4 regions of the Thalassotalea hakodatensis genome follow, and region 1 is predicted to be linked to each of the others. Evidence: predicted binding sites of a transcription regulator. Region 1 holds the regulator's gene; each other region holds the start of a gene.
What was found. The regulator FNR, encoded in region 1, switches genes on or off when oxygen is low (the NO sensors DNR and NnrR bind a similar motif). The targets are predictions, from matches to a motif close to TTGATCTAGATCAA.

Region 1 (7,868 bases):
TTAACGGCGATGGCAACTTACTCGTTGAAGTAAAACAAGCAGGAAGTTCATCCTTTTTAAGTCAGTTAATTAGGGTCAGTGAAGCATCCCAAGCTCATAAACCCAAAATTGCACAACTATCAGATAAAATTGCACAATATTTTGTCGCGGTGATATTACTCACCGCAATTGGCACTGCTATATATTGGCAACAACATATGCCGTCCGAAGCGTTTTGGATTACCTTATCGGTATTAGTAGCCACTTGTCCTTGTGCATTATCACTAGCTACCCCAACTGCATTAACATGCGGGACAACTCGATTAAATCGTTCAGGTATTATGATTAAGTCTTCACATGTCATGGAAACGATACCCGAGATCAACACTATTGCTTTTGATAAAACCGGCACGTTAACAACCGGCGACTTTAATATTGCAAATATACAAATATTAGACAACAGCTATAGTAAAGAGATGGTTCTTGCTTACGCTGCAAACTTAGAATCGCATTCCGAGCACCCTATTGCAAAAGCTTTTACTCGCTTTCGAGACTTTAGCATAACCAGCGAACAAATAAGCATAGATGCTGGCAGTGGTATTTCAGGAGTTATTGACGGTAAAGATGTTAAAATTGGTAAACCCAGTTGGATTTTCTCCGCAGATGTTCCACATGCTTTATCAACTTTTAGCTGTATAGTTTCGATAAATAACCAACCCATTGCAGCCATTGCATTAATCGATAATATCAGGGACGAAGCAGAAAGTGTTATTCACACACTTAAAGCTCAACACATTAACACTATCATGCTTTCTGGTGATAACGCTTCTGGCTGTGAAAAAGTACAACAAAGACTTCAATTAGATTATGTACATAGCCAATTAACAGCGACTGAGAAAATGCACACGTTAAAAGCAATGCAGCATAAAAATACTATTGCTATGGTAGGTGATGGTATTAATGACACCCCTGTATTTGGTGCTGCACATGTATCAATCGCCATGGGTAGCGGCACTGAAATTGCGAAAAGTGGTGCTGATGTTATTTTGCTAAACAATCGTTTAACGTCAATTAATTTACTACGAAAAGTCGCGTTAAAAACCAAGCATATTATTTGGCAAAACTATGGATGGGCTTTCGGGTATAACGCGATTGTATTACCATTAGCAGTATGTGGGTATATTACACCATACATGGCGGTGATCGGTATGTCATTAAGTTCAATACTGGTCATCACTAATTCGTTACGATTATTAAAAGTGAAATAAACCAAAGCTTATGAGTGTTATTTACGTACTTATCCCTATCGCTATTTTATTAACAGCACTAGGTATTTACCTATTCTTTTGGGCAGTAAAGTCTGATCAGTTCGACGACCTAGAAAAACAAGGATTAAGTATTCTTTTTGAAGATGACAAAAATAACACCGTAGAAAACAGTAAAAGTAAAGATAAACAAGAAACATCTCAAAATGACTCTTGATTATTTTTCAGCGTTTCTCATTGGCATACTTGGTGCTGGACACTGTATTGGCATGTGCGGTGGTATATCGTCTATGTTAACCGCTGCTGTTAAACAGCACAGTAGGAAATCTTTTTATTTTGTTGCCGCTTACAACATAGGAAGAATTTTCACCTATTCATTTCTCGGGTTAATTGCAGGCTTTACCGGCTCACTTGGTATTAAAGCCTTAGGGTTACCTGTGATATCCCTAAAATTTATCGCTGGTTTTTTCCTTATTTTATTAGGTCTATACATAGGGCAATGGTTATTTTGGCTTAATCGCGTTGAGAAATTAGGCCGTACTCTTTGGCAGAAACTTCAACCTATTTCTAAACATTTACTGCCAATTGATTCTACACCCAAAGCTTTAGGATTAGGCATGCTCTGGGGCTGGCTTCCCTGTGGTTTAATTTATTCGACATTAACCTGGTCAATTGCTGCAGGCAATGCAATAGACGGTATGGCCATTATGTTTTTCTTCGGCGTCGGTACCCTTCCAGCATTGTTAACCGTTTCGTTAGGCTTTCAAACAATCACCGTTTTGTTTAAAAAATTGTGGATTCGTCGTTTAATTGCGTTAGGTTTAATTTGTTATGGCATATTTACACTTAACGTTGCATACCAACTCTTGTTTTAATACTATGCAGTCAATTGTCTAATGTAGGAACGTTATGAATAATCAACATTGCCCCGGTCAACAGCACATACATTGTCAAAGCTGTAGTTTGAGTGAACTTTGCCTACCCTTTTCGTTAAACGAACAAGAGTTGCAAACATTAGATAATATCATCAATCGTAAACGCCCTATTCATAAAGGCGAACAATTATTTCATGATGGCGATAAAATGACGTCGTTGTATGCTGTCCGTTCAGGTACATTTAAAACATTTACCATTAATGAAAATGGTGAAGCACAAATTACCGGGTTTCATTTAGCCGGTGACTTACTTGGATTTGAAGCTATCGCGTTATCTGAGCACTCAAGTTTTGCTACGGCATTAGAAACCTCAATGGTCTGTGAAATTCCTTACAAAACCTTAGACTCTTTGTCTAATTCGATGCCAAAATTGAAAAAACAAATATTACGCATGATGAGTTCTGAAATAAAAACAGATCAGGCAATGTTAACGTTATTAAACCGAAAAAATGCTGAACAACGTTTAGCCACTTTTCTTTCAAGTTTAAGTAAGCGATATCAAGAACGTAACTTATCACCCACAGAGTTTAGACTAACAATGACGAGAAGCGATATCGGTAATTATATTGGCTTAACCGTTGAAACTATCAGCCGATTGCTCAATCGTTTTCATAAAAATAATCTTATTGTCGTTAACGGCAAGTTGATCACTATCGTTGATATTGACAAGTTAAATGCGTGTGCTGCACTATAAATATGTACACGTTACTGTTTACTTTATCTTTGATTTAAAACAACAAATTATAATGCGCTTCACTCTATACTGGGTCTGTCGAATTTTCGAGATTAACTAACCCTTTTTGTTCAAGGCGCTAGCAATGTTGTGTGGTTATTCCATGTAAATGGCGAACAATGATAAAGAGATAGCGTTTGGTTTAGCCTAAAGGCAGCGTTTTTTGATATGTATACTGCGTTATTGCTTTTTCATGAGGAATAACCACACATTAATCGCAATGCCTTATCTAAATACCCGTAAACGGCTGCAAAAATAAACGAGAAAAATCAACAGACCCTAACTATAATTAATCATTAAAGACACTATTTTGGAGTCAACAATGGAAAAATATCAAAAGATTTTAGCAGTCATAGATCCTACTACTGAAGAGCAAAAAGCACTAAAACGTGCAATAGAACTTGCTCATAAAACACAGGGCAATATTGTCGCGTTTCTGTCTATTTATGATTTTTCTTATGAAATGACTACCATGCTATCAAGTGATGAGCGCGAAGCAATGCGTCAATCATTAATTGATGACCGTAAAACATGGCTTGAAAATATTATCGCCCAAGAAAACCATCAAGGCCTAACAATCAACCACCAAGTTGTATGGCACAACAGACCATTCGAACCCATTATTGAACAAGCGATTCATCACAACGTTGATATTGTCATCAAAGGTACCCATGAGCATGACAAGTTGAAGTCCGTTATCTTTACACCTACTGATTGGCATATTTTAAGAAAATGCCCTTGTCCTGTTTTGTTGGTGAAAGATCATAGTTGGCCTGCAAATGGTAATATTGTTGCGTCAGTTAATGTGGGTAGTGACGAGTCAGAGCATACCTCGTTAAATGATATAATCACTCAAGAGGCTGTTCTACTTGGCAATATCATCCAAGGTAATGTGCATTTAGTGAATTCATACCCAGGAACACCGGTAAACATTGCAATTGAAATTCCTGAATTTAACGCCAACGAATACAATGATTCAATGCGACAACATCATCAACAAGCCATGCAAAATCACGCGACTAAATACAGTATTTCAACTGAAAATACCCATGTAAGAGAAGGGTTACCAGAAGATGTGATTGAAGAAGTCTCTCAACAACTTGATGCAGAACTCGTCGTTTTAGGAACAATAGGGAGAACGGGAATTTCTGCTGCGTTAATTGGAAATACTGCTGAGCATGTTATTGACCGATTAAATTGTGATGTATTAGCTTTAAAACCTGAAGGATACAAATCCCCTTTACAAGATTAATCTATCCAAAATTTCATTGTTATTGAGCAAATAACTATTTAACGAAGGCTTATGTTTGTAGGCCTTCTTATCGTTAAATAATAACAATAATAAACAATATTCATTAGCTCTAACGCTTTAATACCTATATGGACTCTCTCCGATTGCAAGATAGTAATTGATAGGGTTTCAAAGTTCATTGCTGCCATATATTCGGCTTTTTTATGAGCGGATTTATCCGCTCTAGCCCTGATGGATATCCGCCCCTATTACCTTATCAATCTCGACGGCTTCTAACAGCCCTTGGTATTATCAGGTTTTAATAGAGCGGCTCTGAACCGTTTTCCGTCAATATCTATCTTTGCAATTTTTGCTTTTGAATGTTATTCCGTTTTATCTGTGATTGTTTGCTTTAAGCAAACTTATAATCTTCTTCCTTAACAACCATAGCCCATGCCATTCTTGCCATCTTATTGGCTAAGGCCACTACCGCTTTATTAAACGGCAGTCGTTCACGTAGACTACTCGCCCACTGACTCACTTTATCGGTTTTATTCCCTGCTTTTACTAATGCAGCCCTGGCACCGTTAATGAGTTGGGTTCGTAAATAAGTATTCCCTCGTTTACTAATGCCTTTTAAGTTTGGGTTGTCTCCCGTTGTATGCTGTTTGGCCACTAAACCAAGCCATGCAGCAACATGACGGCCATTTTTAAACGCTTTTCCATCACCAACTGCGCTATAAAAAGCCGTTGCGATGATAGCGCCTATCCCTGTCATTGTTTTTAATCTTTCGCATACTTTCTTTGTCTTACTAAGTGTACTTAGCTCTTTGTCTAATGCCTTGATTTGCTCATCGAGTCCAGTTAATTCGTCATACAAATTGGATATATGTCTGCGTGATAACACGGTGAGTTTATTCTCTGCATCTTCTAAAATATCAGGTACAGCTTTTCTCACTTGATTTGCCCCTTGAGCGATACTTATACCGTACTCAGCTAATAACCCTCGAGTTTGATTGATTAATGCGGTTCTAAATTTTATTCGTCGTTCTCTGATTCGATGTAAAAGTTGAATATCTTGCTGCTCTACATTTTTTATCGGAACAAAGCGCATATTCACGCGTTGTGATGCTTCAGCTATCGCCTCCGCATCATTAAAGTCATTTTTATTACCTTTTCGATAAGGAACAACATATTGCGGTGCAATGACTTTAACTTCATGACCGTAACTTTTTATAGTTTGCGCCCAGTAATTAGTGGAGCCACAGGCTTCCATAACAACAATCGAAGACTCTAAATTAGCAAAGTACGCTTTAATATTCGCACGTTTCAGCTTTTTCTTTTTGAGCACCTTTCCCATGTTTGATAACCAAACTAAATGAAAAATGTTCTTGGCGATATCTAAACCTATTGTTACTTTATTCATGTGACTCTCTCTACTTTGTTTATGCGAAAACTTACCCCTAACTACTATGGCGCATTATGACGCCGATGGGGAGTGGAGAGAGTCCATTCCATTAATTCGCATAAAGATTAAGTCAGTTCAGAGCGATGTCAGAGGTGGGAGAATAAGCGAAACGTGTGCAGGTATAGTTGTTCTACATCAAATACGTTTTGCGCAATTATCGCGCCTCTAACACGCTCCCAAAGGGCTGACGAATCCCCAAAAAATGACAGGCACAACATTTTATGATCTTATTAGTTCGTCAAAACAAAAATAAGAGTAAAATGCTATGCCTGAATCCTTACTTTGCCATAACTTCTTTGATAAGTCCTTATCGAATTTCAATCAAGCGAGAATGAAGACACTTAAAGCATGCTCTGAAGCACTTATAGCGTCTGATAGATTAACCTTAACAAGTTTGGGGCGTTACTTAGCTGGGCGTGCGAACATTAAGCATAAAATAAAAAGGGTTGATCGTTTTCTTAATAACGAGCATTTGTTTAACCAACAAGTTGAAATATACGCTTCGTTGGCCAAACCAATCATTAGCAACTTGCCTTATTTAGCCATTGCAGTGGACTGGAGTGGTTGTTGTCGTTCAGATTACCACCTGCTTAGAGCGAGTTTACTCGTTGACGGCCGTTCTTTAGTGCTTTACAACATGGTTGTTGAATTAAAAGATTTTGATACGCCAGAAACCAATGCCAGATTTTTAGACAACCTCCTTCAAGTTATTGGTGAACACCGGTCCGTTTATATTTTGTCAGATGGTGGTTTTCTTACTCCTTGGTATACTAAAGTCCGTTCATTAGGATGGCACTTTATTGGCCGTCTCAGAGGCACGATGACATGTAAGTTAGAAGGTAAAAATACTTGGGAAAAACTCCCTGCCTTTCATCAGGGAGCGAGCTGTCAACCAACTCGACTTGGCAAAGCGAGGGTTACTCAACACAGTCCAACAGCATGTGATGCATTTCTCCATTTGTACAAAGGAAAATACAAAGGACGAAAAGGGAATAGCCGTTTTACTAAAGATACTCGCATGTATCGACGGCATGCTCATGAGCCATGGTTACTCGCAACATCAGATAATACACTCACTAGTGATCAAGTAATTAAGTTGTACAGTAAAAGGATGCAAATTGAGCAAAACTTTCGCGATGACAAAAGCCAACAATATGGCTTTTCGTGGCGGTTTAGTAAAACACAAGGCGTAAGGCGAATGAGTGCCTTGTGCTTAATTGCATGTTTAGCCAGTCTATTACTTTGGTTTGTTGGCTTTGAAGCGGAGCAGCGCAATTGGCAAATAATGTTTCAGGCTAATACGATAAAACACCGCAGAGTTCTATCGTTTCTTACATTGGCGAAGCAAGTAATTCGGCATAGACTCCACAAAATTAAAAATCACTATCTACAGAAAAGTCGAGAAAACTTTTTAGCTTATTATCAAATATGTTCAGTTATATAAAAATGGGGATCCGTCAGCCCAAAGGGCGAGTTTAAACGCTTCATAGCCTGTGTTGTTGATTTTGAAAAGGACGCTACAAGGATGTAGCTTATTAGAGAACGCAGGAGCACGTTCTCCTGAATAACCATTCTCTGCAATCAACGCCGTGCCTCTAAAGCGTTTAATTCTCGCTGAATGACCGAATATTTGTGCGAATTGGTATAATACGGTAAATAAAACAATTAATTAAAGTATTTTCCGTGACTTTTGGAATCAAGCTAAAGCCTATTCTTGTATTTTTTACTTATCATCATCTTATAGACACTTTATAATGGCGCCCATTTCCGTTTGAGATGCCAAATACACATGACAAACACTGATACCCGAAAAGATAATTATGAAGCTAACAAACTGCAAAAACGTCTACGCAGTAAAGTAGGAAAGGCAATTGCTGATTTCAATATGATTGAAGAAGGCGACGTAATTATGGCTGCGATCAGTGGTGGTAAAGATTCTTTCGTAATGCTTGATACGCTTTTATACTTAAAGCGAGTTGCGCCGATAAACTTTGAAGTGGTAGCTGTAAACCTTGATCAAAAGCAACCGGGCTTCCCGGAACATGTGTTACCAGCTTACTTAGAACAAAAAGGTATTGATTACTATATTATCGATAAAGACACTTATTCAGTGGTAAAGCAAAAAATCCCAGAAGGAAAAACCACCTGCTCTTTATGCTCACGTCTTAGAAGAGGCTCCTTATATGGTTTTGCCGAAAACATTGGCGCGACAAAAATTGCATTAGGTCATCACATGGATGACATTGTCGAAACGTTG
Region 2 (7,868 bases), 330 kb from region 1:
GCAATTGAATGCTTGGAAAACGTTGTTTGTGTGCAATGGCTAAACCTGCATCTGCAGCAAGTAAGTCATACCAACTACTTTTTAGATCAGGTCGGCGAGCTAGTATTTCTGAAGGAGTTCCAACTGCAATATTTTCGTTCAACACTGGTAACTCTTGAGTGTTAAAGCCAATAGGTTGCTCTGGCGATCCTAATAATAAAAATAGTTGTCGTTGAATTTGTCGTACTTGTTGTTGTTGATCCGCTACGCGAGCAAGTTGGCTACTGACATCATTTTTAGCTAAATAGACATCAAGTGCTTGATTTAATCCTAATCGATATGAACGCTCCATCATATCTAAGTTATCAGATAAATTTTTTGCCCGCTCCTGATACAGAGAAAGCAATTGATTAGCTTCTGCTAATGAAAACCACGTACTCGCTACTTCAGTGATTAATGTCAAACGCTGTTGCTCTAGTTGCGCTTTCGCTGCAGCGTATTGCAAGTTTGCTTGGCGTTGCTGAGCTGATAATTTACCCCATAAATCAATTTCATAGCTTAACTGTAAAGAAATATCAGCGGTATTATTATAAGATTGCGTGGTATTACTGGTTGTTTTTCTGCGTGATTGCTCGGCGGTTAAGCTTAATTCAGGTAATAAAGTTGCCCCTGCAATTGTTACTTGCTGTTCTGCCAACAAGAGTGAATAATAATTACTTTTATATTCTTGGTTATTATTCAATGCCTGTTCTATCAATGTAAGCAAAGTTTCATCTTGAAAGCTATTCACCCAATTATTGACAATAGGGGTTTGTTGCTCACTCATGGCACTAAGCCATTTTTCGGGCGCAGTAAAGTTTTGGGTGTTTTCGTGTATGGCTGAAGGTGCGCTGCACCCTGCAAATAATACACTGCTGACAATTAAACTTATGATGTTTGAAGGTTTAGCTAAAATCATTATTGTTTCGCTATATATACAAATTAATTAAAAACTTTTTGTTATTAAATATGTTACTTAACCCATTATAAACTCACAATGGTATTTACATAGCTTTACGTATAACAACTCAAGCATCGATAAAACGACAAAAAATCACGATAAATAACACTTAATTTTACTTTTAAAGCGACATTATGGATCTCTCAACAATACTTCTTTTTATATCGACCTTCTTCTTGATCAGTTTAACGCCTGGCATGTGCATGACACTAGCACTCAGTTTAGGCATGAGTATTGGCGTGAGAAAAACCTGTTGGATGATGTATGGTGAGTTATTAGGTGTTGCTATTGTAGCAATTTCTGCTGTGTTAGGCGTGGCAACCTTAATGTTAAGTAGCCCTTTATTATTCTTGCTGTTCAAGGTTATCGGGGCTTGTTATTTAAGTTACCTAGCAATTCAAATGTGGCGTAGTAAAGGTACGCTATCTTTACATGGTAAAGTATCAACGTCTCAGCAGACAGATATCAGCGCGTTATTCAAACAAGGCTTTTTCACCGCCATCGCTAACCCTAAAGGTTGGGCATTTATGGTTTCTTTATTACCCCCCTTTATCAAAAAAAGTTACGCGTTACCACCTCAATTATTTGTTTTGGTTACTATTATTCTTATTTGTGAGTTTGTTTGCATGTTTATTTATGCCAACGGTGGTAAAGGGCTTTCTCTGCTATTAGCTAAACATGAAAATGTAAAAATACTCAATAAAACTTCTGCGTTACTGATGTTTTTTGTCGCGATATGGCTAGTAATGAGTTAACGCAAATAACTAGGTACTGTGATAGAAAACGTTTCAGACTGTTCAGCATTATTGGTCACTGTTATCCATATACGCCACTGCATACCTGTATTACCACAACTACCAACAAATCCTTGCGCTTCATAGTACCCTTCTTTATCAGCGTTAAACATTAACGGTATTTTACCCATGTACATATTTTCTCCTTCCATATAGCCCGTAACTTTAATGATTTCGCTATTATTGCTTGAATCAACTCGCATAATAAAAGGCGTTTCTGCGACTAACCTTTGTCGATTGAACTTTAGATCAACTTGGTTGTTTAAAACCTCAACAACGCAAGCACTTTGCCCATCGATACAAATTGGATTTATTGTCTTTTCAGGTTTATGATCTGTACAGCTTATTAGCATCAAAAAAAGAAAAGTTAAGAAAAAATTTCGGTACATTTTATTCAGGGTAAGTCTTTAAAAATGTGGAATTTACAGGGAATTGCTGACAAATTAAACACTTTAACGATTTTTTTTGATTTAAAACAAATTTTCTCTTATCTACAGGTGACTTTTTGGTGCTAAATGTCTATTATTCGCGCGGGTTTAAGACTCGCTGTGTGATTAAGTAATTTTTAGGCTATAACTATTACTATAAATCACTCTTCAATTTGAAACTATTTTATAATTATAACTGCGGAAACCATACCATGACTCAAAATGATTCGTCAGCAGTTGACTATAACTACAATGTTGTACGTCAGTTTACTGTAATGACTGTAATTTGGGGTATTGTAGGTACTTTACTTGGTGTTATTATTGCTGCGCAGCTCATATGGCCTGCGTTAAACTTTGATACTCCTTGGTTAACCTATTCCCGATTACGTCCTCTTCACACCAATGCGGTAATTTTTGCTTTTGGTACCAGTGCGTTATTTGCGACTTCATATTTTGTTGTACAAAGAACGTGTAAAACCAGCCTTTTTGGCGGCTCCCTTGCGGCATTTACCTTCTGGGGCTGGCAACTCGTTATCGTGCTCGCGGTAATCACCTTGCCCCTTGGTTATACTTCTAGTAAAGAATATGCTGAATTAGAATGGCCAATCGATATTTTGATCGCGGTCGTGTGGGTGTCTTACATCATTGTTTTTTTTGGTACATTAATAAAAAGAAAAACTTCACATATCTATGTGGCTAACTGGTTCTTCGGCGGTTTTATTCTTACCGTAGCTGTTTTACACATTGGTAACAGTATGGTTATACCGGTATCGATGATGAAGTCGTATTCAATCTACTCTGGTGCTATCGATGCCATGATGCAGTGGTGGTATGGTCATAATGCAGTAGGTTTCTTATTAACAGCTGGCTTCTTAGGGATGATGTATTACTTTGTGCCTAAACAAGCTGAACGTCCAATTTACTCTTATCGCCTCTCTATTGTTCACTTTTGGGCATTAGTATCACTTTATATCTGGGCTGGCCCTCACCATCTACATTACACTGCATTACCTGACTGGGCGCAAAGTGTTGGTATGGTAATGTCTATTGTTCTATTCCTTCCATCTTGGGGCGGTATGATCAACGGTATTATGACCCTTTCAGGTGCTTGGCATAAATTACGTTACGACCCAATTTTGCGCTTCTTAATTGTTTCATTATCTTTCTATGGCATGTCAACTTTTGAAGGCCCTATGATGGCAATTAAATCAGTAAACGCATTATCACATTACACTGACTGGACTATCGGACACGTTCATTCAGGTGCATTAGGTTGGGTTGCCATGATTTCAATTGGTGCAATGTATCACTTGATCCCTGTGTTATTTAACCAAGGCCGTATGTATAGCATTAAGTTAATCAATGTACATTTTTGGATGCACACCGCAGGTGTAGTTCTGTACATCGTTGCAATGTGGATTTCGGGTGTTATGCAAGGGTTAATGTGGCGTGCTGTCAATACAGACGGTACGTTAACGTATAGTTTTGTAGAAAGCTTAACCGCTTCATACCCTTTCTATATTATCCGTTTCTTAGGCGGTGTTTTAGTTGTAGCTGGTTTTATATTAATGGCTTACAACATGTTCAAAACCATTTACGCAGAAGACAATGGTCTTAGGCGTGTTGAACAAGTATAAGGGGGCTGAACATGAAAAATAAACATGAAAAAGTCGAAAAAAGTGTAGGCTTGTTCTTTATCTTTACTATTTTCGCTATTAGCATTGGTGGTCTTGTAGAAATAACACCACTTTTCTTTCAAAAAGAAACAACGCAACCAGTAGAAAATTTACGTCCATATACGGCATTAGAACTCGAAGGACGAGACATCTATATCCGCGAAAGTTGTAACGTATGTCATAGCCAAATGATCCGCCCTTTCCGTGCGGAAACAGAGCGTTATGGTCATTATTCTGTTGCGGGTGAGCATGTATGGGAGCATCCATTTTTATGGGGTTCTAAGCGTACTGGTCCTGATCTAGCACGTGTGGGTGGTCGATATAGTGATGACTGGCATCGTGCGCACTTGATCGATCCTCGTTCAGTGGTACCAGAATCTAATATGCCAGGCTTCCCTTGGTTAGCCGAAAATACACTTGATGGCAACTTAACGGCAAAGAAATTGGAAACGTTTAATTTCTTAACAAGAAATAGAAGCCATAAAGATGAAGATGGTAATCCAATTCCATTATATTCAGCTGAAGATATCAAGAATGCTAAGTTAGCAGTAAAAGGCAAAACTGAAATGGATGCCTTAATTGCTTACTTACAATCTCTTGGTCACGCATTGAAGTAATCGTCATGGATTATGGAACGCTTAGAGGCGTAATAGCTTTATTAATATTAGCTTTATTTATCATCATTGTGATCTGGTCATATAACAAGAAGCGCAAGTCAACGTTTGACAAAGCTGCTAATTCTATTTTTGAAGAAGAACACAAAAAAGAAAATAACAAACAGGAGACTAATAATAATGTCTAGTTTCTGGAGTATTTGGATAACTGTTCTCACACTTGGAACGTTAGTAGGTTGTTTTCTCCTACTACGTTGGTGTTTAAAGAACTTTGTTGGTGTCCCTGAGGGCGAGTCAACTGGCCATGATTTCGACGGTATAGAAGAATTAAATAACCCCTTACCCAAATGGTGGAGCACATTTTTCTTGGTCACCATTATTTGGGGCTTTGGCTATTTATTAATGTATCCAGGGTTAGGTAATTTTAAAGGCTTATTTGGTTGGACAAGCTCTAATCAAGGCATTGTGAGCATGGAAGACTCAAAACAACAAGCCGCCGAAGCTAGAGAAAAAGGACTTATCGTTGAATACGATATGGAAATGAAAGCGGCAGAACAAAGGTTTGGCCCTATCTTCGATAAATTTGCAACATTTAGTATTGAAGAAATTGCGAGTGCTAAACATCAAGAAATTGATTTTGATCTTGACCAAGAACTAACACCAGCCCAAGAGCAATTGCTACAACGAAAAGAAGCGATTGAAGTAGGTAAACGTTTATTCTTGCAAAACTGTTCGCAGTGTCATGGTTCTGATGCTCGCGGTACTACCGGTTTCCCTAATCTTGTTGATAAAGATTGGTTATACGGAGGCACTCCTGCTGACATTAAACACAGCATTATGGAAGGCCGTAAAGCACAAGGTATGATCGCTTGGGAAACCATGTTAGGTGGTGAACAAGGTGTTAAGGATGTAGCTGCCTATGTGCTGAGCTTAAGCGGACGTGAAGCTAAGCAAGGTAACATTGAATCTGGTAAAGAAAAATTTGTTATGTGTGCAGCTTGTCATGGGGCTGAAGGTCAAGGTAGTGAAGCAATGGGTATTGCCCTTGGCGCGCCTAGATTAAATGATAACATTTGGCTTTATACAAGTTCAGAGCGTGGTATTCAAGAGTCTATTCGTCACGGACGTGCTGGTGTAATGCCCGCTTGGAAAGATATCTTAGGTGAGAAAAAAGTACATGTTATTAGCGCTTATGTTTACAGTCTTTCACATGAATAACAGCTAAATAAGTACGTTTCTAAAAACCTCTTTCATTTGAAAGGGGTTTTTTTATACCTTTTTTGTACTTCATCTTGTTTGATAGGATTATGATTACAGGATATATAAGAAAACTTTAAATGTACCTGACCCCTTTAATTCTCGCTTAATTGCATAAAGCATGCTTGCTCTATTGCAGAAGATAACAAAATATTCTCAACATCATTATCACGTATATGATGAATAAACTTTAACGTTTTAAAGGCATCAAACCAAACGATAAATTGCTTCTCAAACTGTATTTTTTTAGCACTTAAATGCTGTTCAACAAACTTTGTAAATCCGATAGCAATTAATGCATGTTTACTCTTCGTTGATAATTGTTCGAGCCATATGTTTAAAGAAAATCTTAATTCAAATAGCGTATCTACGTTATCTAACACATTTTTCAAATTATCAAAAATGGCCGGATGATAATAATAGTATCCTAATCCTTGTTCGGCTTTAGTGATTATCTTTTCAACCGCAGGCCCTGTACCAAAAGGTACTCTATCGGAAAGCCGCGCCTTTAAAATAACCGTACTGTGCTCAATAAAATAGACCTTACCAAGTTTGGCAAGTTTATTGATCAGATAAAAGTCTTCACCTGCACTTCGTTTAGGAAAACCCCGAACTTGGGCGTAGTGTTGAGCTTTAAACGCAAGTAAGCTACCTATAGTATAAAAATTATAAGGGGAGTTGGCATATGTTAATCCTGCTACGTAGTAACGCATTGCTTGTTCATATAGCGCATTTGCCTGATAAATCTTCTTATCATCACATTGATGAGTAAAATTATAGGTAGCAATGGCCACGTCTTCATTGCAACTTTTTACTGCTGAAAAATAATCAGTCGGCAAGGTTGCGTCAGCGTCCGTTGAATGAATCCATTGACTAAGCACCACCTGTTGTTGCATTAATTGGCAAGCGAGATCTGCTCCAATTTTTCGTGCCAGTCCCACCCCTTGTTTTGCTGGAATGCCTTTTGTGAATCTGTCCACCACTAATATTGCTGAAGGTGAATCAGCAAGTTGTACTAAAGCGAGATTCTGGTTTTGCCATAACAAGGGCCCGCTCGCTAACGCTGCAGTTTGAAGCGCCAATTGTAATCTATTCTCTTCATCTGTTTCAGGTTGATTTACAACAAGAATGACTAAAAAACCCTGTTCAAGTAAACTGCTTTCATTAAATTGTGTTAAGAAAGCAGTACACTCTTTATAGGCCGGTATTACCACTACGTGGTGATAACGTAAACCTGAAGGCAATTTATCGATTAACATCACCTCAGGCTCAGCATACCGCTGAAGATATTTTTCAATTACGTTCATCAGCGATTAATGTAACGCTGCTGTAAAGGGTAATTGTGAACAAATATCAGCTTCTGCTATCAAAATTTCTTCTAACCTTTGGTCAACTTCAGCTTTATCAAAATATTCATAGGCTAACTCTACAAAGAGATTTTTATGCTTTTCTTCAGATTTAGCAATACTGACATAGAAATCTTTTTCTTTCCCTTCAGGAAGCGCTTCAGCAACAAGAGAGAATCGTTCATGACCTCTCGCTTCAATAACACCTGCAACCAAAAGTCTATCTAAGAAGAATACGTCTTGACCGTGACGAAATAACCCGCGTATTTTTTTGATGTACACATCTTTCGCATCGTTGCCAAGTTGTATATCACGTGCCTGCATTAGCTTGATCACTTGCTTAAAGTGAATCAACTCTTCAATCGCTAAGTCTGTCATGGCACGTACTAATGTCTTTCTATCTGGATAATGAGATAACATAGACACCGCCATTCCTGACGCTTTTTTTTCTGCCGCTGCGTGATCTTGTAAAAAGGTATCAAAGTCTGCTAGCACAGCTTCTGTCCATTCAAATGGGGTATGGTATTTTAATTCAAACATAAGGCTCAAACAGTTAGTACAAAGATAATTGCGCGCTATTTTACCCTGCTTTTACAGAACAACAAGTAGAGAAGCTTCGAACGTTTAAAATGGTGATTTATTTATCCGTTATTGCTAACTGCAGCATTTTTTTCAGTTGTTGAATAATAGATTTTGATTTTTGAGGCTCATACCCTTTTATACTTGGTGTATGAATATGCCCTACCGCTAGCATTGGATTTAATTGATCACGTA
Region 3 (7,868 bases), 2.1 Mb from region 1:
AGGCGGTAAAAATATCGCCAAACGCATCGTGCACTGCAAGGTAGTTGAAAAATGTGTAAATTGCTGATGAACACCTTCACACACTTTTGCTTGACTAATTTGTTCCATTAACGCTCCTTATTTATCCATATGGATCACTGAACGAATACTTTTACCTTCATGCATGAGATCAAACGCAGTGTTTATATCTGCTAGCCCCATGGTGTGGGTAATAAACTCTTGTAAGCCAAAGTCACCTGCTAAATATTTTTCAACAATATCAGGTAGTTCTGAACGACCTTTCACACCACCAAACGCAGTACCTCGCCATACACGACCTGTTACTAACTGAAATGGTCTTGTTGAAATTTCTTGTCCTGCGCCAGCGACGCCAATAATAACTGATTCACCCCAGCCTTTATGACAACACTCTAACGCTTGACGCATTACATTAACGTTGCCTATACATTCAAAAGAGTAATCAACACCGCCATCGGTAATGTCAACAATCTGTTCTTGTATCGGCTTATCTACTTTTTGAGGGTTAATAACATCTGTTGCACCTAGCTGTTGCGCTAAATCAAATTTTGACTCATTAATATCAACACCAATAATGCGTGATGCGCCAGCCATTCTTGCACCAATAATAGCTGACAAACCAATACCACCTAAGCCGAACACAGCAACCGTATCGCCAGGTTGTACTTTAGCCGTATTAAGCACAGCTCCCATACCAGTAGTAACACCACAGCCTAATAAACATACTTCTTCTAATGGCGCGGTTTTATTGACCTTAGCGAGTGATATTTCAGGTAACACCGTATATTCAGAAAACGTAGAGCATCCCATATAATGATAAATAGGCTCACCGTTAATAGAAAACCTTGAAGTGCCATCTGGCATCACGCCTTTGCCTTGTGTTTCACGCACCGCTTGGCATAAATTGGTTTTACCTGAAGTACAAAACTTACATTCCCCGCACTCTGCGGTATAGAGTGGAATAACATGGTCGCCCACGTCAACACTGGTAACGCCTTCACCAACCATCTCCACAATACCGCCACCTTCATGACCCAAGATAGAAGGAAAAACGCCTTCAGGATCTTCTCCTGATAAGGTAAAAGCATCAGTATGGCATACACCTGAGGCAATAATACGTACTAATACTTCACCCGCTTTTGGTAATTGAACATCAACCTCTTCCATTTTAAGTGGTTCACCTGCTGCCCATGCAACGGCAGCTTTTGATTTAATCGAAGTTTGTCCGGGTGCTAATTTAAGAGACATTATTTTTCCTAATTTTTATATTCACTTTTGAAACAGTATAGCGCTCTGCCATTACTCTTACGAGCTCAATTGCTCATAGACAAGCTACAACATTGTTTGACGGTTATAATTTTGAAGGATAATAAAAGAAAAAAACAGGGCATTAAGAATACCCTGTATAAAAAGAGAAATAACAGTCCTACATTAATGTAGTAGAGCAATCAAATTCGATTGATTCAACGAAGTAATCAATAACGCTGGTATTTAATCTTGTTATTACCTTAATGAAAAGACCATTCGTCTTAGTAATAGTTGAGTTCATCTGCTTTACCCCAAAAAACACGATACGAATAGACGGTATAAGCTAAAATAGTTGGTACAACGATGAAAGCTCCCCACAGTATAAAGTTAAGTGACTCTGGTGCAGCAACAGACTGCCAAATGGTTAACTGATTAGGCACAATGTCAGGGAAAAAGCTAAAGCTTAAGCCAAAAAAGCTTAACGTAAAAATAAATACCGTGATAAAAAAAGGTAAACCTGAGCCATGTTCTGGTGTTTTTTTCAAATGTCTAAGTACATTAAAACAAAGAAAAAAAGCAATACAACAGACCATCGGAATTGGTAATAAAAACAAACCATATGGCCAAGTAAACCACTTTTCATAAACTTCAGGGTTAACCCACAAATTTAAACCGGATACTAGCACCACACCAATAAAGGTGATAACCACACAACGCTGTGCATACTTAATGGCTGTTTGCTGTAATTCTCCATGTGTTTTCATCACTAGCCAACCTGCACCAATTAGCATATATGCGCAAGCAACACCAAAGGCACTCATTATCGCAAAACATGTTGCCATCCAAGACTGCTCAAAGCCGGTCACATAAATGCCAAGTATATACCCCTGAGACAACGCAGCAATAAATGATCCTGCTTTAAAAGTTTTATCCCAAGTTTTACGATGTGACACTGCTGCTTTTGCTCTAAAATCAAAAGCAACGCCCCGCAAGATCAAGCCAATCAACATAACCACGCTAGGAAGATACAAGGCTTTTAGTATCAAATTATACGCTGCAGGAAAAGCGATTAATAAAAGCCCAACAGCAAACACTAACCAGGTTTCATTTGCATCCCAAAAGGGGCCTATCGACGCTATCATGGTGTCGGCATGCTCTTTTTTTTCTATCGGTAACAACATGCCAACACCAAGATCATAACCATCTAATATCACATACAATAACGTTGATAATGCCATTAAACTTACAAAAATAACGGCAAGCGATTGTTGATCAAACATGATTATTCTCCCATTCATTTTCACGGTAAGGAGAAGTTACATTGGTTAACTCCTCATTTTCAAATTCTTCCACCTTCACGGCACGCTTCGCCAATAAGAAAATGGTATGTAGGTATGCTACGAGTAAACTTACATAGACCACGACATACATTGTTAAACTGATCACTACATTTTCAGCTGCTATATCAGTGACAGCCTCTTTCACCGTTAATATGCCACTGACTAAATAAGGTTGACGGCCAATTTCTGTGACATACCAACCTGCAAGCGTTGCAATCCAGCCAGAAAAACTCATCCACACAAGCACCTTTAATAAACCCGTTGATACCTTTTGCTGCTTGAACAATTGAAAACGCGCAAGCCATGCAACTAAAATCATCATCAACCCCATACCTACCATGACACGAAAGCCATAAAACACAGGTTTTACTGGTGGGTGGTTGTCAATAAAGTCATTTAGGCCCTTAATTTCCCCATCTGCTTGATGTGTTAAAATCCAACTGGCTAAATTTGGTATACCTAATTCATAACTGTTAGTACGAGTTTCTTCATTAGGAATAGCGAATAACAATAGCGGTGCATTAGTGCCAGTTTCCCACGCCCCTTCCATCGCGGCGACTTTTTGCGGTTGATGTTCGAAAGTATTTAAGCCATGTAAGTCACCAACAAATGCTTGTAAAGGAGCCAATATAACTGCAACGGTTAAACCAACCTTTAACGTGAGTTTAGGTGCTTGCTTTTCATCTCCTAGTAACAGACGGTATGCGCTCAACCCTGCAACTAAAAATGACGCGGTAAGCCCAGACGCAATCATCATATGGAAGAACCGGTAAGGGAATGAAGGGTTAAAAATAACGGCAAACCAGTCGACAGGAAACACTACCCCGTCTCTTATTTCAAAGCCAGTTGGCGTATGCATCCAAGAGTTCAAACTTAAAATCCAAAACGCAGACAACGTTGTGCCAACAGCAACCACAATAGTCGCAATAGTATGTACCCTTGCGGACACTCGCTTCATACCAAATAGCATAATGCCAAGAAACGTTGCTTCTAAAAAGAAGGCCGTTAATACTTCGTAACCCAATAATGGGCCTGCAATATTCCCCACCTTTTCCATATAGCCCGGCCAATTAGTACCAAACTGAAACGACATGGTAATGCCGCTTACTACGCCTAAAGCAAACGTAAGCGCGAACACTTTTACCCAAAAGCGGTAGGCTCGCATCCACACAGGGTGCTGTGTTTGGTCATAACGCACTTTAAAGAACACAAGAAACCAGCATAACGCGATGGTGATGGTCGGAAAAAGAATATGAAAACTAATATTAAGCGCAAACTGAATTCGCGACAGCATTTCTGTCTCTAACATAATATACCTCTGCCAAATTTGGCGTGAGTAAGTCCGTAGCGCAATATTGCTATTGCACTTAAAGTATAATCAATTATAGGAAGATAGGGCTTGTTGATCTTTCGCGTTTATTTCGAACAAAATTTAATCTCGAAAGAGCAACACCCCCTAGTGTTTACTCGACTTTACAACCTTGTCTTTAAAATCAAGCATTTTTACCACACCCGAGCCAAGCTTCATGAGGGTAGTTAATTTTTCTGGGCTAACACTTTGCAACTCACGCGCCCATTTAGTTAATGTTTCTAGCAAATCATGAATTTCATCCATCTGTTGTAAAGCATATTCTTCATGTGGATTAGATGGTTCATCAAGCAAGGAATCACGCAGTAACGATAATGTTGGATCAATTTCACGTTTACTTCTTTCTTCAAAAATGCGATTTGCAAGTTCCCAAATACTACCCGACGGTAAGTAATAATCTTTTCGATCACCGGCAATATGTTGCACGTTCACAAGCCGCCAGGATTGCAGCTCTTTGATACCCATACTGACATTACCGCGAGAAATACTGAGTGTTTCACCTATCTCGTTAGCTGATAATGGCTGTTTACTCATGACAAGCAAGCCCATTATTTGACCGATCGTGCGATTAAACCCCCATCGACTGCCCATTTCACCACAATGCATTACAAAACTTTCTATCCGAGGTGATACTTTCATCTTCTAAACTTTCAATAATTTCTGAACGTTTAGAATTTTAGAACGGAACTTGATCTAGATCAAGACAAATTTATCTATATCTCCACATTATTTTACTGACCTGTTACTAGGGTCTGTTGATCTTTCGAGATTAAATTTTGTTCGAACTAAACGCTTTTTGTTCAAACCGTGAGCAATGGCGCATGGTTATTCCATGTCAATTGCGAACAACGATGAAGAAATAGTGTTTAGCTCAACCCAAAGGGCAGTCGGAGTATTAAAAGTAAATCCAAGATAAAAGGAACGACAATGATACCCACATTAAAATAATTAATGGTACACCCGCACGAATGAAGTCGGAAAATTGATAACCACCAGCATTCATCACTAATAAGTTGGTTTTATAAGCCATGGGGGTTGCATAACTTAGGTTAGCGCCAAAAAGTACCGCTAAAATAAAAGGCTCAACAGGCAAAGAAAGTTGATTGGCTACTGAGATAGCTATCGGTGTGCCTATAACCGCCGCTGCATTGTTTGAGACAATATTCGTCATAATCGCGAGCATTAGCATTAACGAGGCAATTATGCCCCATGGAGGTAAATCAACCGCAAAGGCCACAAAAACCTGCGCAATATAATCAGCTCCACCAGTTTGCATCATTGCAGAGCCTAGCGCTAAAGACGCAACGACAATGAGGATCACTTGCGTACTAAGAGCAGCAGATACTTCACTCCAGTCAATACATTTGGTCATGAGTAATACTAAAATTCCGCACAGTGAGCTAATAGCAATAGGTAAAACACCGATAGCGGCAACAGCGACGACTAAAAACAACACAAATAAGGCAATTGGGGCTTTTTGCGAATAAGGTAAATCTGACGCCCCATCAATAATTAAGAATCCTTGAGAACTTTTCAGCTCTGCCACTTGGTCTGCATCTCCTTGCACCAATAGCACATCACCAGCATGAATTATCACGTTGCCGATACTTTTACGACCAATATCCATGGCACTACCATTACGGTGTAAAGCAAGTACAGAGATACCATATCGTTTGGCAAATTGAACATCTTTCAATGTTCTGCCAACTAAATTTGATGCCTGGATAACAACCATTTCAACAAGTTTTTGTTTTTCAGCTTTTAAAGGGTGATCATCATCAACTTTATGTGCACCTGAAAATAAGGTTGCCTGTAAAACAGATTCAAACTCTTTAAGTTGTTCAGGATGATCTTTAACGTGTAGCCTATCACCTTCTTTTATGATCGTATCAGGAAACGGACGAATATTTCGGTATTCAGGACTACGTTGTATCGATTCAATACTCATTTGGTCATCAGTAAGTTTCAACAATTCAGCAACGGTTTTACCGTTCGCAACACTATCTTCATTAATATTAAGATAGGCACTAAATAATCGTGGTGAAGTATCCGGTAACGACGCCTTGCGTTGAGGTAAAAGTTTAGGTGCAATTAGCCATAAATATGCGATGGCAATACAAGCGGCAATGATTGCGGGCACACTAAAATCAAACATGCCGATACGTGGCAGCCCCATATCACTCGCCACACTCACCACTAATAAATTTGTAGAAGTGCCGATAGTTGTTGTCATTCCCCCCACTAACGTAGCTAACCCCATGGGCAGTAACATAGGTGAGGTATCTGTTTTTGTGCGCAAGGCAACGCTCGTTAAGATAGGTAAAAGTAACACCACTATTGGCGTATTATTAACAAAGGCGCTCAATGCCCCAGCAATGATCAATGTTACCAACAATGAAATTGCCGGGCTTATTTTCCACAATTTCGCTAAATTTCTACCAACAGGTACTAAAGCCCCTGTTCGAACTAATGCATGACCAATGATCATCAATGCACAAACAGTAACCAAAGCTTCATGACCAAAACCAAAAAATAAAGAGGACGGTTCTAATTGCTGACCATTAATATCAAAGGGAAACACTGTAAAAATCATGCATAGCATCACCAATACCGCTAATGATGACGTTTCTAAGGGTATATCTTCACGCCTGAAAAAATAAAGTGCAATCACGGTAAGCACTAACATGGCAAGTGCATGATTATTAGGAATGTCAGGCATGGTCACATTCAACTTATTGATTATTGTTAATAACACACAAGTTCAACGTTAGCACTAGGAATGCTAAAAGGCGAGAAAGTCAGGAAAAATAACTTGATCGTACAAAATTATGCCTACCGATGAAGTGACTCAAAATGCCAGAAATCAACACATGTTAAAAGTAGCAACATGTATTGACTTTAAGCCAACATCATACCGAAAAATCAATATGCCTTGTTTCTAATCAGAAATATAAGTTGAAAAGTCATTTTACTAAGCACTGCGTTTTCGTTATGTATTAAGCAGTAAAACTTTTAACATTAAAGCCACTTTTTCCGTTTAAAAATAACAATGAGTCCAACGGAAATAACCAACATTACCCCTAATAAAATAAAGTAGCCATTCGCCCACTTAAGTTCAGGGATATGTTCAAAGTTCATCCCATAAATACCCGCTAAGAACGTCAGAGGTACAAACAAAGCAGTAATAACAGTTAACACCCGCATCGTTGCATTTAATTGATGTGAAGTAACAGACATATAGCCATCAATTAAGTCACCACAAATTTCATAATACATTTGCGACAAACTCATTAATCGTTCTAGGCGTTCTCGTAAATCGGTTAAGGTATGAATTTCAACAGGTGTGATCAATGATGTTTCATCATTTTCTAAAAACTGACTTAACGATTCACCAATTGACACATGGTAGTTAAAAGTACGCCTAATTTTTACCAATTGAGAGCGATACGCAGTAATTTCTCGCATCATCTTATCATTACCGCTAAGTTGAAATTGATCTTCAATTTTTTCTAAATGCGATTCAAAGGTAAAAAGCTGTTTTAAGTAATTTCCGCAACTAGAGTGAAACATTTGTAATGCTAAATGCACCGGACTACGCGCTAGATATTTAGCACTGCTTTCGTTGAACAAATTATTAACGGCAATAGAGCTTCCTGTATGGCAAGTAATTAAAATTCGATGCCCAATAAACATGCCTAATTGCAAGTGTTCGAACGTTAAAATGTCGTCATAACTAACAAAACCGCGATACAAGAGAAAAATATAGTTTTCAAACAATTCGACTTTAGGCGGGTGTCTATCACGTTGCGTGTCTTGAATCGCCAATGGGTGACAATCAAGCGATAATAACATTTGTTTTTCAATGCTCTGGTCAAGCCCTTCTAGATCTAACC
Region 4 (7,868 bases), 1.2 Mb from region 1:
AGGGAGCTGAAAGCACCACTGAAAAATTACAGTAGTGCCAAGTATTAAAAAGTGGTTGTTAACTTTACCAGCCTTCTACGCCTTTCATGTCGGGCAACTGATGAGCAATACCTTTATGACAGTCAATACAGGTTTTATCACCGCTAGCAAGTGAGGTTGAATGTTGTTGAGCAGCTCTGCCACTTTGCGCGGTAAAGTCCATGTAATCAAAGTTATGGCAATTTCGGCACTCTAGAGAATCATTCGCTTTTAGGCGTGTCCATTCATTTTGCGCCAAACGTCGGCGATGTGCGAGAAATTTTTCTCGGGTGTTTATTGTGCCGAATATTTTTCCCCACACTTCTTTCGATGCTTGCATCTTTCTGGCTATTTTATCTGTCCATTTATGTGGAACATGGCAATCTGGGCAGGTTGCACGTACCCCTGAACGATTCGAGAAATGAATAGTTGTTTTCATTTCTTCATAAACATTATTTTCCATTTCGTGGCAAGAAATACAAAATTGTTCCGTATTCGTTGCTTCTAATGCGGTATTAAAACCACCCCAGAAGATAATGCCCATGATAAAGCCACCAATAACGAGAAAGCCTAAACTAAAGTATGCACTGGGCTTTTTGAGCGTTTGCCAGCCAATGCTAATGATTTTTTTCATCATACACTCCTAATTTTCACTTTTTTGTTTCGTTTTCATTAAGCTATGCATATCAATGAAAGTATTATCAACCAAGGGTTTTGCATCAGTTTGCGTGGCATGGCATTGATTGCAAAAATAGCGTCTTGGCGATATCTCTGCGAGAAAATTGCCGTCTCTGTCCATATAGTGAGTAACACTTACCATGGGGGCTTGAGATTCTTCTGTGCGCTTCCTACTATGGCACGACATGCACTTGTTGGTATTTAAGTTCACCTCATAGTTACGCGTTTTATGTGGGATCACTGGCGGCTGCATAGGATAATTTCTGGCTTGCTTTATATCATTGTTCATGACATTGGCAATGGGTGAAGAGGGGGATTGCTGATCTAACGCTTTCCCTTTTCTTAACGTGGCAACATCATCAAAAGCTGCAACAGTAGTTGTGATTAACAAAAGTGACAAAAGTGTGGAATAGGTATATTGCATTGTTTTGTTCATAACATCCTCCTAAGCTTTGACGATTCTGACAGCACACTTTTTAAAGTCTGTCTGCTTCGAAAGTGGATCTGTTGCATCTAAGGTCACTTTATTGACTAATCTGCTGGCATCAAACCACGGCATGTAAACCAAGCCTTTAGGCGGCTTATTGCGCCCTCTGGTTTCTACACGGGTTTGAACTTCACCGCGGCGGGATTGTATTTTTACTAAATCACCACGTCGCATTTTTCGCATTTTAGCGTCATCTGGGTGCATATAAACGAGCGCGTCAGGCATTGCTTTATAAAGCTCAGGTACACGCTGTGTCATTGAGCCTGAATGCCAATGCTCTAATACACGGCCCGTTGATAACCACAAATCGTAATGTGCGTCTGGCACTTCTGCTGGCGGCTCATAAGGTAGGGCAAAAATTACCGCTTTACCGTCAGGCTTGCCATAAAATTCAAAGTCACTGCCAGGGGTTACATAAGGGTCTGAACCTTCTTTGAAACGCCAGCGAGTTTCTTTACCATCAACGACGGGCCAACGAAGCCCACGTTCTTCATGATAACGATCGTAATACGCTAAATCATGAGCCTTTCCTCGACCAAAACTGGCATATTCTTCGAACAAGCCTTTTTGGATATAAAAACCAAAGTGGCGAGCTTCATCATTCAGTCTGTCTGTTGGTACTTGGTTGATTGAAAATTTGTTTACTTGACCATTTTCAAAGAGCACTTCATACATCGATTTACCTTTGTATGAAGGGTTTTTATCCAGTAATTCTTGTGGCCACACTTCTTCAATAGCGAAACGCTTCGAAAATTCGACTAATTGCCAAAGATCTGATTTAGCCCCCTGTGGCGCTTCAACCATTTGATACCATGCTTGTGTTCTTCGTTCTGCATTACCATACACACCTTCTTTTTCTACCCACATAGCTGTAGGCAAAATTAAATCACCTGCTTGTGCGGTTACGGTAGGGTATGGATCAGACACCACAATGAAATTATCTGGATGACGATAACCAGGATAACCTTCCTCATTCATATTCGCTGCGGCTTGCATATTATTGTTACACTGCACCCAATAGAAATTGAGTTTGCCATCTTTAAGCATGCGATTTTGCACTACAGCGTGGTAGCCGGGTTTTGCTGGTATTGTGCCTTTAGGAAGCTTCCATTTGTCTTCAGCAAACGCTCTATGCTTATCGTTGCTAACAACCATATCCGCGGGTAAACGATGTGAAAACGTACCTACTTCTCTCGCTGTTCCACATGCTGAAGGTTGACCTGTTAATGAGAACGGACTATTGCCAGGGGTTGATATTTTTCCGGTTAATAAGTGAATGTTATACACAAGGTTGTTTGCCCATACACCGCGGGTATGCTGATTGAACCCCATGGTCCAAAAAGAACAGACTTTAGTGTTAGGATCGGCATACAATTCTGCTAATGCCTCTAAGTTTGCAATAGGGACACCAGACAGTTGAGAAGTATACTCTGCGGTATAAGTACTCACAAATTCAGCATATTCTTTGAAGTTAATTGCTTTCGAACCACCAGCATTTGAACCGCTATTCTTCGCACGTTTTTGTAAAGGATGATCCTCGCGTAAGCCATAGCCAATATCAGTGTTACCCATACGAAAATTAGTATGTTTATTGACAAAGTCTTTATTAACACGGTCAGTAGTAATGATGTAATTAGCGATAAAATTTAAAATGGCTAAATCAGTTTGTGGGGTGAAGATCATACTGTTATCAGCAAGATCAGAACTACGGTGCTGGAAGGTAGAAAGCACGGCTACCTTCACATGGGGGGCACTTAAACGGCGGTCTGTGATTCTTGTCCATAAAATAGGATGCATTTCTGCCATATTAGAGCCCCAAAGCACCATTGCGTCGGTTGCTTCAATATCATCATAACAGCCCATTGGTTCATCAATACCGAATGTTCGCATAAAGCCGCCAACGGCTGAGGCCATGCAATGTCTCGCATTTGGGTCAATATTGTTACTTCTAAAACCCGCTTTAAATAATTTAGAGGCAGCATATCCTTCGAATACGGTCCACTGGCCAGAACCAAACATGCCAATACCTGTAGGACCTACTTTTTTAAGCGTTTGTTTTGCTTTTTCTGCCATAATGTCAAACGCTTGATCCCAAGTGATAGGTGCAAAATCACCATTTTTATCGAACTTGCCATCTTTCATACGCAGCAAGGGGGTTGTTAAGCGATCTTTGCCATACATAATTTTCGATAAAAAATATCCTTTAATGCAGTTTAAACCGCGGTTAACTGGTGATTTAATATCACCATGAGTCGCAACCACTTTACCGTCCATGACCCCAACGTTGACACTACATCCTGTACCACAAAACCGACAAGGGGCTTTATCCCATTTTAATTTGGTTAAATCACTGCTGGTGATCAAGTTTGACGCCGATGCTGGCACCGATACACCTGCAACGGCAGCAGCAGCGGCTACAGCATTAGCTTTAATAAATTCTCGGCGATTAATATTCATTTTGTCACCTTATTCTTCGGTTAAAAATTGATGATAAACGGGCGATAAACTGTAAAGCCCGATAAAATTTCTGAACTGTTCAACAACAAACGCAATGTGTTTTTGGTGTTGAGCTTCAATAGTAAAAACAACTTTGCCATCGTTACTAACTGCGTGGACTTGTGCGCCATGTTGCGCTTCAATTTCTTGGCTGAACGCATTTGTTTGTTGTGGAGTAATATGTGCCACAAAACTGGCGACATGGTATTCGGTTGATTCTGTACAACCATCATTTGTTTGTTTGCTGTTTGTTGCTTTCATAAGAAATCTCATGCGGTAAACGTTTAAACTTTCTTCTCGTAACCTTCCACGGTTGATGATTGTTACTATCTACCCGTTAAACGTTCTTAAGAAGTAGGTGGGCCAAACAACATCTGTGATATCCAGACGATAAAACCGAACCCACCAACGATAATGACTGATAAGATTGGCGCTAAAAATACCGCAAGAAAAAGGAAGGTATTCTTTTCGTATTTACGCTGTTTCTCTGAGGATATATTTTGTTCCATGCTTCTATCCTTATATGTATTTATGCCTATTATGTTTGTTATCAGATAAAACATATTGATCTGTATCAATGTTTATTATTTATCCGTAACGAGAATATTTTTTCAGTATAGTTTAGAATTTGAAGCTTGCTTGGTATGATAGCCAGCTACTTATTTACAGAGTATTGAGTAATAGTTGTGCATTCTACTGACGAGGTATTTCAATGGTTATCATCATGGCAGCCTGATATTTTAGCTGCATATGAACGACGACTGATTATTGCAGAGGGTGATTTATCATGGCAAAACCAAATAGCGGAAATATTTTATAATTATTATGATGAGCACGACGGTGAAGTTTTTTTGTGGGGAGAGTCCCAATCGTATTTAACTGGGAACATTAAAAATTATCGACATCAATTGGGCCGTGAAAATGACGTGGTGATTTTTGCTGAACCTGATTTTCATCCCGATGCGTTTGCTGCGTTATCAGGGACTATAAAAGCGGGAGGGGTGCTGCTATGGCTAAAACCAAGCACGTGTAAAACGAGTCTTTTTATGCAACGTATTATCGATCATTTCACTCTAGATCCTGACGTTGTTCAGTTAACTCCTACAATGTTACCAAAAGTTGACACAGTAAAAAAAAGCGCACTTGAAAAGCAATCTACAGCACTTAAACACGGGTGTGTTACCTTGGAGCAACAACACGCCGTCGACAGTATTTTACGTGTTGCATCAGGTCATAGAAATCGTCCGTTAGTACTCACCGCTGATAGAGGTCGTGGAAAATCAACCGCGCTAGCGTTGGCAAGTGCTCACCTTTTATTGCAAACAACTCAACCACCAACCACCATTATTATTTGTGCACCAACCATAAATGCAATTACCGTGTTTTTTCAGCAACTTTCATTACATTGTCCACAAGGTACATTGACGAAAGATAAGTTTATATTTCAACAACATGTTGTAAGATTTATTCCAATAGATGTGTTACTCGAAACTAAACCGACATGTCAATTATTGCTTGTTGATGAAGCAGCGGCAATTCCGGTACATTTATTATCAACGGTTGCTGAACACTTTAAACGCATTGTGTTTTCATCAACACAACATGGTTATGAAGGAGCAGGTAGAGGATTTGCCATTAAGTTTCAGCGTTTATTAGCTAACATATCCCCCCAGTATCGCGCAATACATATTCAGCAGCCGATCCGTTGGCGTGAAAATGATCCATTAGAAACGCTCATTTATGCTACCTTTTTGTTTGATTGCCACCACGAGCCTTTACTAATAAAGCATAACGCATCGGCACAACGGTTTCGATTTGTGAATAAAAATGAATTAATTAGAGATAATGCCTTACTGACACAAATATTTGCCGTGCTCATGAACGCGCATTATAAAACCACGCCGTCTGATTTAAAATTACTGCTCGACAATGAAGCGGTACGAATTGTTATAGGCTATCAAACAGAAAACTGTTCAGTGAACGCAGTAGCGTTGATCGTTGAAGAAGGCAATGCCAGCAATGACGACGTTGCTTCGGTGATCAACCATGAAAAGCAATTGACTAACCAATTTATTCCGCAATATTTACTCAGACATCTATCGGTTGAAAACGCCTTTAAGTATCGATATTGGCGCATAAATAGAATTGCTGTTCCCGAGGGTATGCAACAATTAGGCGTTGGAAGTAAACTTCTTAGTTTTGTAGCCACAGAAGCAAAACAATTATCTGTTGATTTTGTATCAACCAGTTTTTCTGCAAATCAAGCGATTGTGTCGTTTTGGCAAAAAAATGGGTTTACTATTGTTAATCTTGGTCTGTCAAAAGTACAAGCGAGTGGTGAGCATGCCGCGTTAATGTTAAAAGCCCTAAATGACGAGGCTAAACAAATTGAACTTGCTTTGGCTGAACAATTTTATCGAAAAATAGCTTTTTATTTACCTAGTGTATTTCAAAAGCTACCAGCATCATTAATTCGACAGTTAATGCGCACTGGAAAGTCACGATGGTTACCCCCTTTAACATCAACTGATAATCTTGTTGTTAAAGCATTTACCGATAAAAAAATGCAATTTTTACAAAGTGCTTTTAGCTTGCAACTTTGGACGTTGCATTATTTGACTAATGATAAGGTAGCAGCAGAAGATATTATAATAGGCACGTTGTTTTCTAACGCTGAAATCGCCTTAGATTTTATGGTTGTTAAACTTTTACAGCAACAGAGTGATGCTAATATTAGCAAAGTGTTTTCATTTTCGGGTAAAAAGCAAATTCAACAACAGTTACAGATCTTATTGCATAATTTAATTTGTTGATAGGGTGGAACTAGCGTTGACATTGCCAACACCAAAACCGATGCATTGTGTGATAATCACATAGGTTTGCTGTTTCTGATGAAGAATCTGCTGACATGATCACTTTCTCAATATAGTGAACAATAGTTTTTGCCAACCCTTGGCTGGGGGCACAACAATACGTGTTAAGTAGAATAGTTAACCATTGCTCAGGGGTTGTTGCGTATTGCTTTTTTAGATCGAACACCTTCATTGTTAGGACTCCTTTGTAGCTAAACAGCTCGTTAATAAACTTTTCCAAATAACTTTTTTTGCGACAGTATTTAAACTTTGGCACTCGTTGCCATGTACCACGCCTGATGTGATCAATGTTGCTAATAAATGTTGTGGAATGGCTACTTGCGCAAGCTCTATTGTTGGTGGGTTAGCATTATTTCTTGTCATGGTTTTTCCTTGCTTTGACAACCGAAATATAACAGTAGTCATTTATTGAAATAAATGCAAATGATAATTAATCGCATTAAGTGCTTGTTGATGTTGTGAAGCGCCGAATTAAGCGTTACTATCTGATGTGTAAGTAATATTATGGAGTGATTTAATGACACCGGTCATTGAAGTAAAAGGGTTAACAAAAGTATATGGTGAGTTAAATGCGGTAGATGGCGTAGACTTTTCCATCAACCAAGGTCAATGTTTCGGTTTGTTAGGTCCAAATGGCGCAGGAAAAACAACAACAATCGAAATTATGGAAGGGATCATTAAGCCGTCCTCTGGTCAAGTGAAGTACTACGGAAAACCTGCGACTACTGCCATTGCTCAGCAAATAGGCATTCAATTTCAACATACCGCTTTGCAAGATTTCCTAACGGTAAAAGAAACACTTAATCTGTTCTCTTCATTTTATCAACAAACAATAAGCCATGAACGTTTAATTGAATTATGTGATTTAGGTGATTTTTTATCGCGAGATAATCGCCTATTATCTGGCGGTCAAAAGCAACGTTTGTTATTAGCATTGGCACTAATTAATGACCCTGATATTGTTTTTTTAGATGAACCAACAACGGGGTTAGATCCACAAGCAAGACGAAATTTTTGGCAATTGATAGGTAAAATTAAAGCCAATAATAAAACAGTTATTTTAACGACTCATTATATGGACGAAGCAGAGCAACTTTGTGACGATGTAGCAATAATGGATAAAGGCAAAGTTATTGAACAGGGCACGCCTGACCAGTTACTTTCAAGGCACTTTAAGGATGTTTTTATCAATCTGCCTATAGAAGATATAGATGAACATTTAGTGGCAGAAAATAATTGGTTGATCGAAGGTAATAAAGTGGTAATTTCCACGTCAACCGTTGAACAAACATTAGCGTATTTGATAAAGCAAAATA

Region 2: the regulator FNR is predicted to act here: its motif matches at 2,239-2,252, upstream of ccoN (cytochrome-c oxidase, cbb3-type subunit I).
Region 3: the regulator FNR is predicted to act here: its motif matches at 4,664-4,677, upstream of QUE72_RS17875 (GbsR/MarR family transcriptional regulator).
Region 4: the regulator FNR is predicted to act here: its motif matches at 4,244-4,257, upstream of napE (periplasmic nitrate reductase, NapE protein).

The regions. Positions count from the first base shown of each region.
Region 1 is NZ_AP027365.1:1,923,255-1,931,122, reverse strand. It holds gene QUE72_RS08465 (heavy metal translocating P-type ATPase) at 1-1,247, shown strand, start outside; gene ccoS (cbb3-type cytochrome oxidase assembly protein CcoS) at 1,258-1,461, shown strand; gene QUE72_RS08455 (sulfite exporter TauE/SafE family protein) at 1,451-2,119, shown strand; gene fnr (fumarate/nitrate reduction transcriptional regulator Fnr) at 2,154-2,873, shown strand; gene uspE (universal stress protein UspE) at 3,235-4,164, shown strand; gene QUE72_RS08440 (IS110 family RNA-guided transposase) at 4,556-5,569, opposite strand; gene QUE72_RS08435 (IS4 family transposase) at 5,877-7,055, shown strand; gene ttcA (tRNA 2-thiocytidine(32) synthetase TtcA) at 7,401-7,868, shown strand, end outside.
Region 2 is NZ_AP027365.1:2,251,161-2,259,028, forward strand. It holds gene QUE72_RS09880 (efflux transporter outer membrane subunit) at 1-937, opposite strand, end outside; gene QUE72_RS09885 (LysE family translocator) at 1,111-1,734, shown strand; gene QUE72_RS09890 (hypothetical protein) at 1,731-2,129, opposite strand; gene ccoN (cytochrome-c oxidase, cbb3-type subunit I) at 2,414-3,838, shown strand; gene ccoO (cytochrome-c oxidase, cbb3-type subunit II) at 3,850-4,494, shown strand; gene QUE72_RS09905 (cbb3-type cytochrome oxidase subunit 3) at 4,500-4,679, shown strand; gene QUE72_RS09910 (cbb3-type cytochrome c oxidase N-terminal domain-containing protein) at 4,672-5,709, shown strand; gene QUE72_RS09915 (hypothetical protein) at 5,844-7,055, opposite strand; gene miaE (tRNA-(ms[2]io[6]A)-hydroxylase) at 7,062-7,634, opposite strand; gene QUE72_RS09925 (hypothetical protein) at 7,732-7,868, opposite strand, start outside.
Region 3 is NZ_AP027365.1:4,025,799-4,033,666, forward strand. It holds gene fghA (S-formylglutathione hydrolase) at 1-108, opposite strand, end outside; gene QUE72_RS17860 (S-(hydroxymethyl)glutathione dehydrogenase/class III alcohol dehydrogenase) at 118-1,266, opposite strand; gene cydB (cytochrome d ubiquinol oxidase subunit II) at 1,548-2,546, opposite strand; gene QUE72_RS17870 (cytochrome ubiquinol oxidase subunit I) at 2,539-3,915, opposite strand; gene QUE72_RS17875 (GbsR/MarR family transcriptional regulator) at 4,063-4,614, opposite strand; gene QUE72_RS17880 (SLC13 family permease) at 4,871-6,694, opposite strand; gene QUE72_RS17885 (magnesium transporter CorA family protein) at 6,994-7,868, opposite strand, start outside.
Region 4 is NZ_AP027365.1:3,076,762-3,084,629, reverse strand. It holds gene QUE72_RS13655 (cytochrome c3 family protein) at 65-652, opposite strand; gene QUE72_RS13650 (nitrate reductase cytochrome c-type subunit) at 662-1,132, opposite strand; gene napA (nitrate reductase catalytic subunit NapA) at 1,142-3,640, opposite strand; gene QUE72_RS13640 (chaperone NapD) at 3,650-3,940, opposite strand; gene napE (periplasmic nitrate reductase, NapE protein) at 4,027-4,188, opposite strand; gene QUE72_RS13630 (GNAT family N-acetyltransferase) at 4,366-6,492, shown strand; gene QUE72_RS13625 (hypothetical protein) at 6,503-6,724, opposite strand; gene QUE72_RS13620 (hypothetical protein) at 6,727-6,915, opposite strand; gene QUE72_RS13615 (ABC transporter ATP-binding protein) at 7,070-7,868, shown strand, end outside.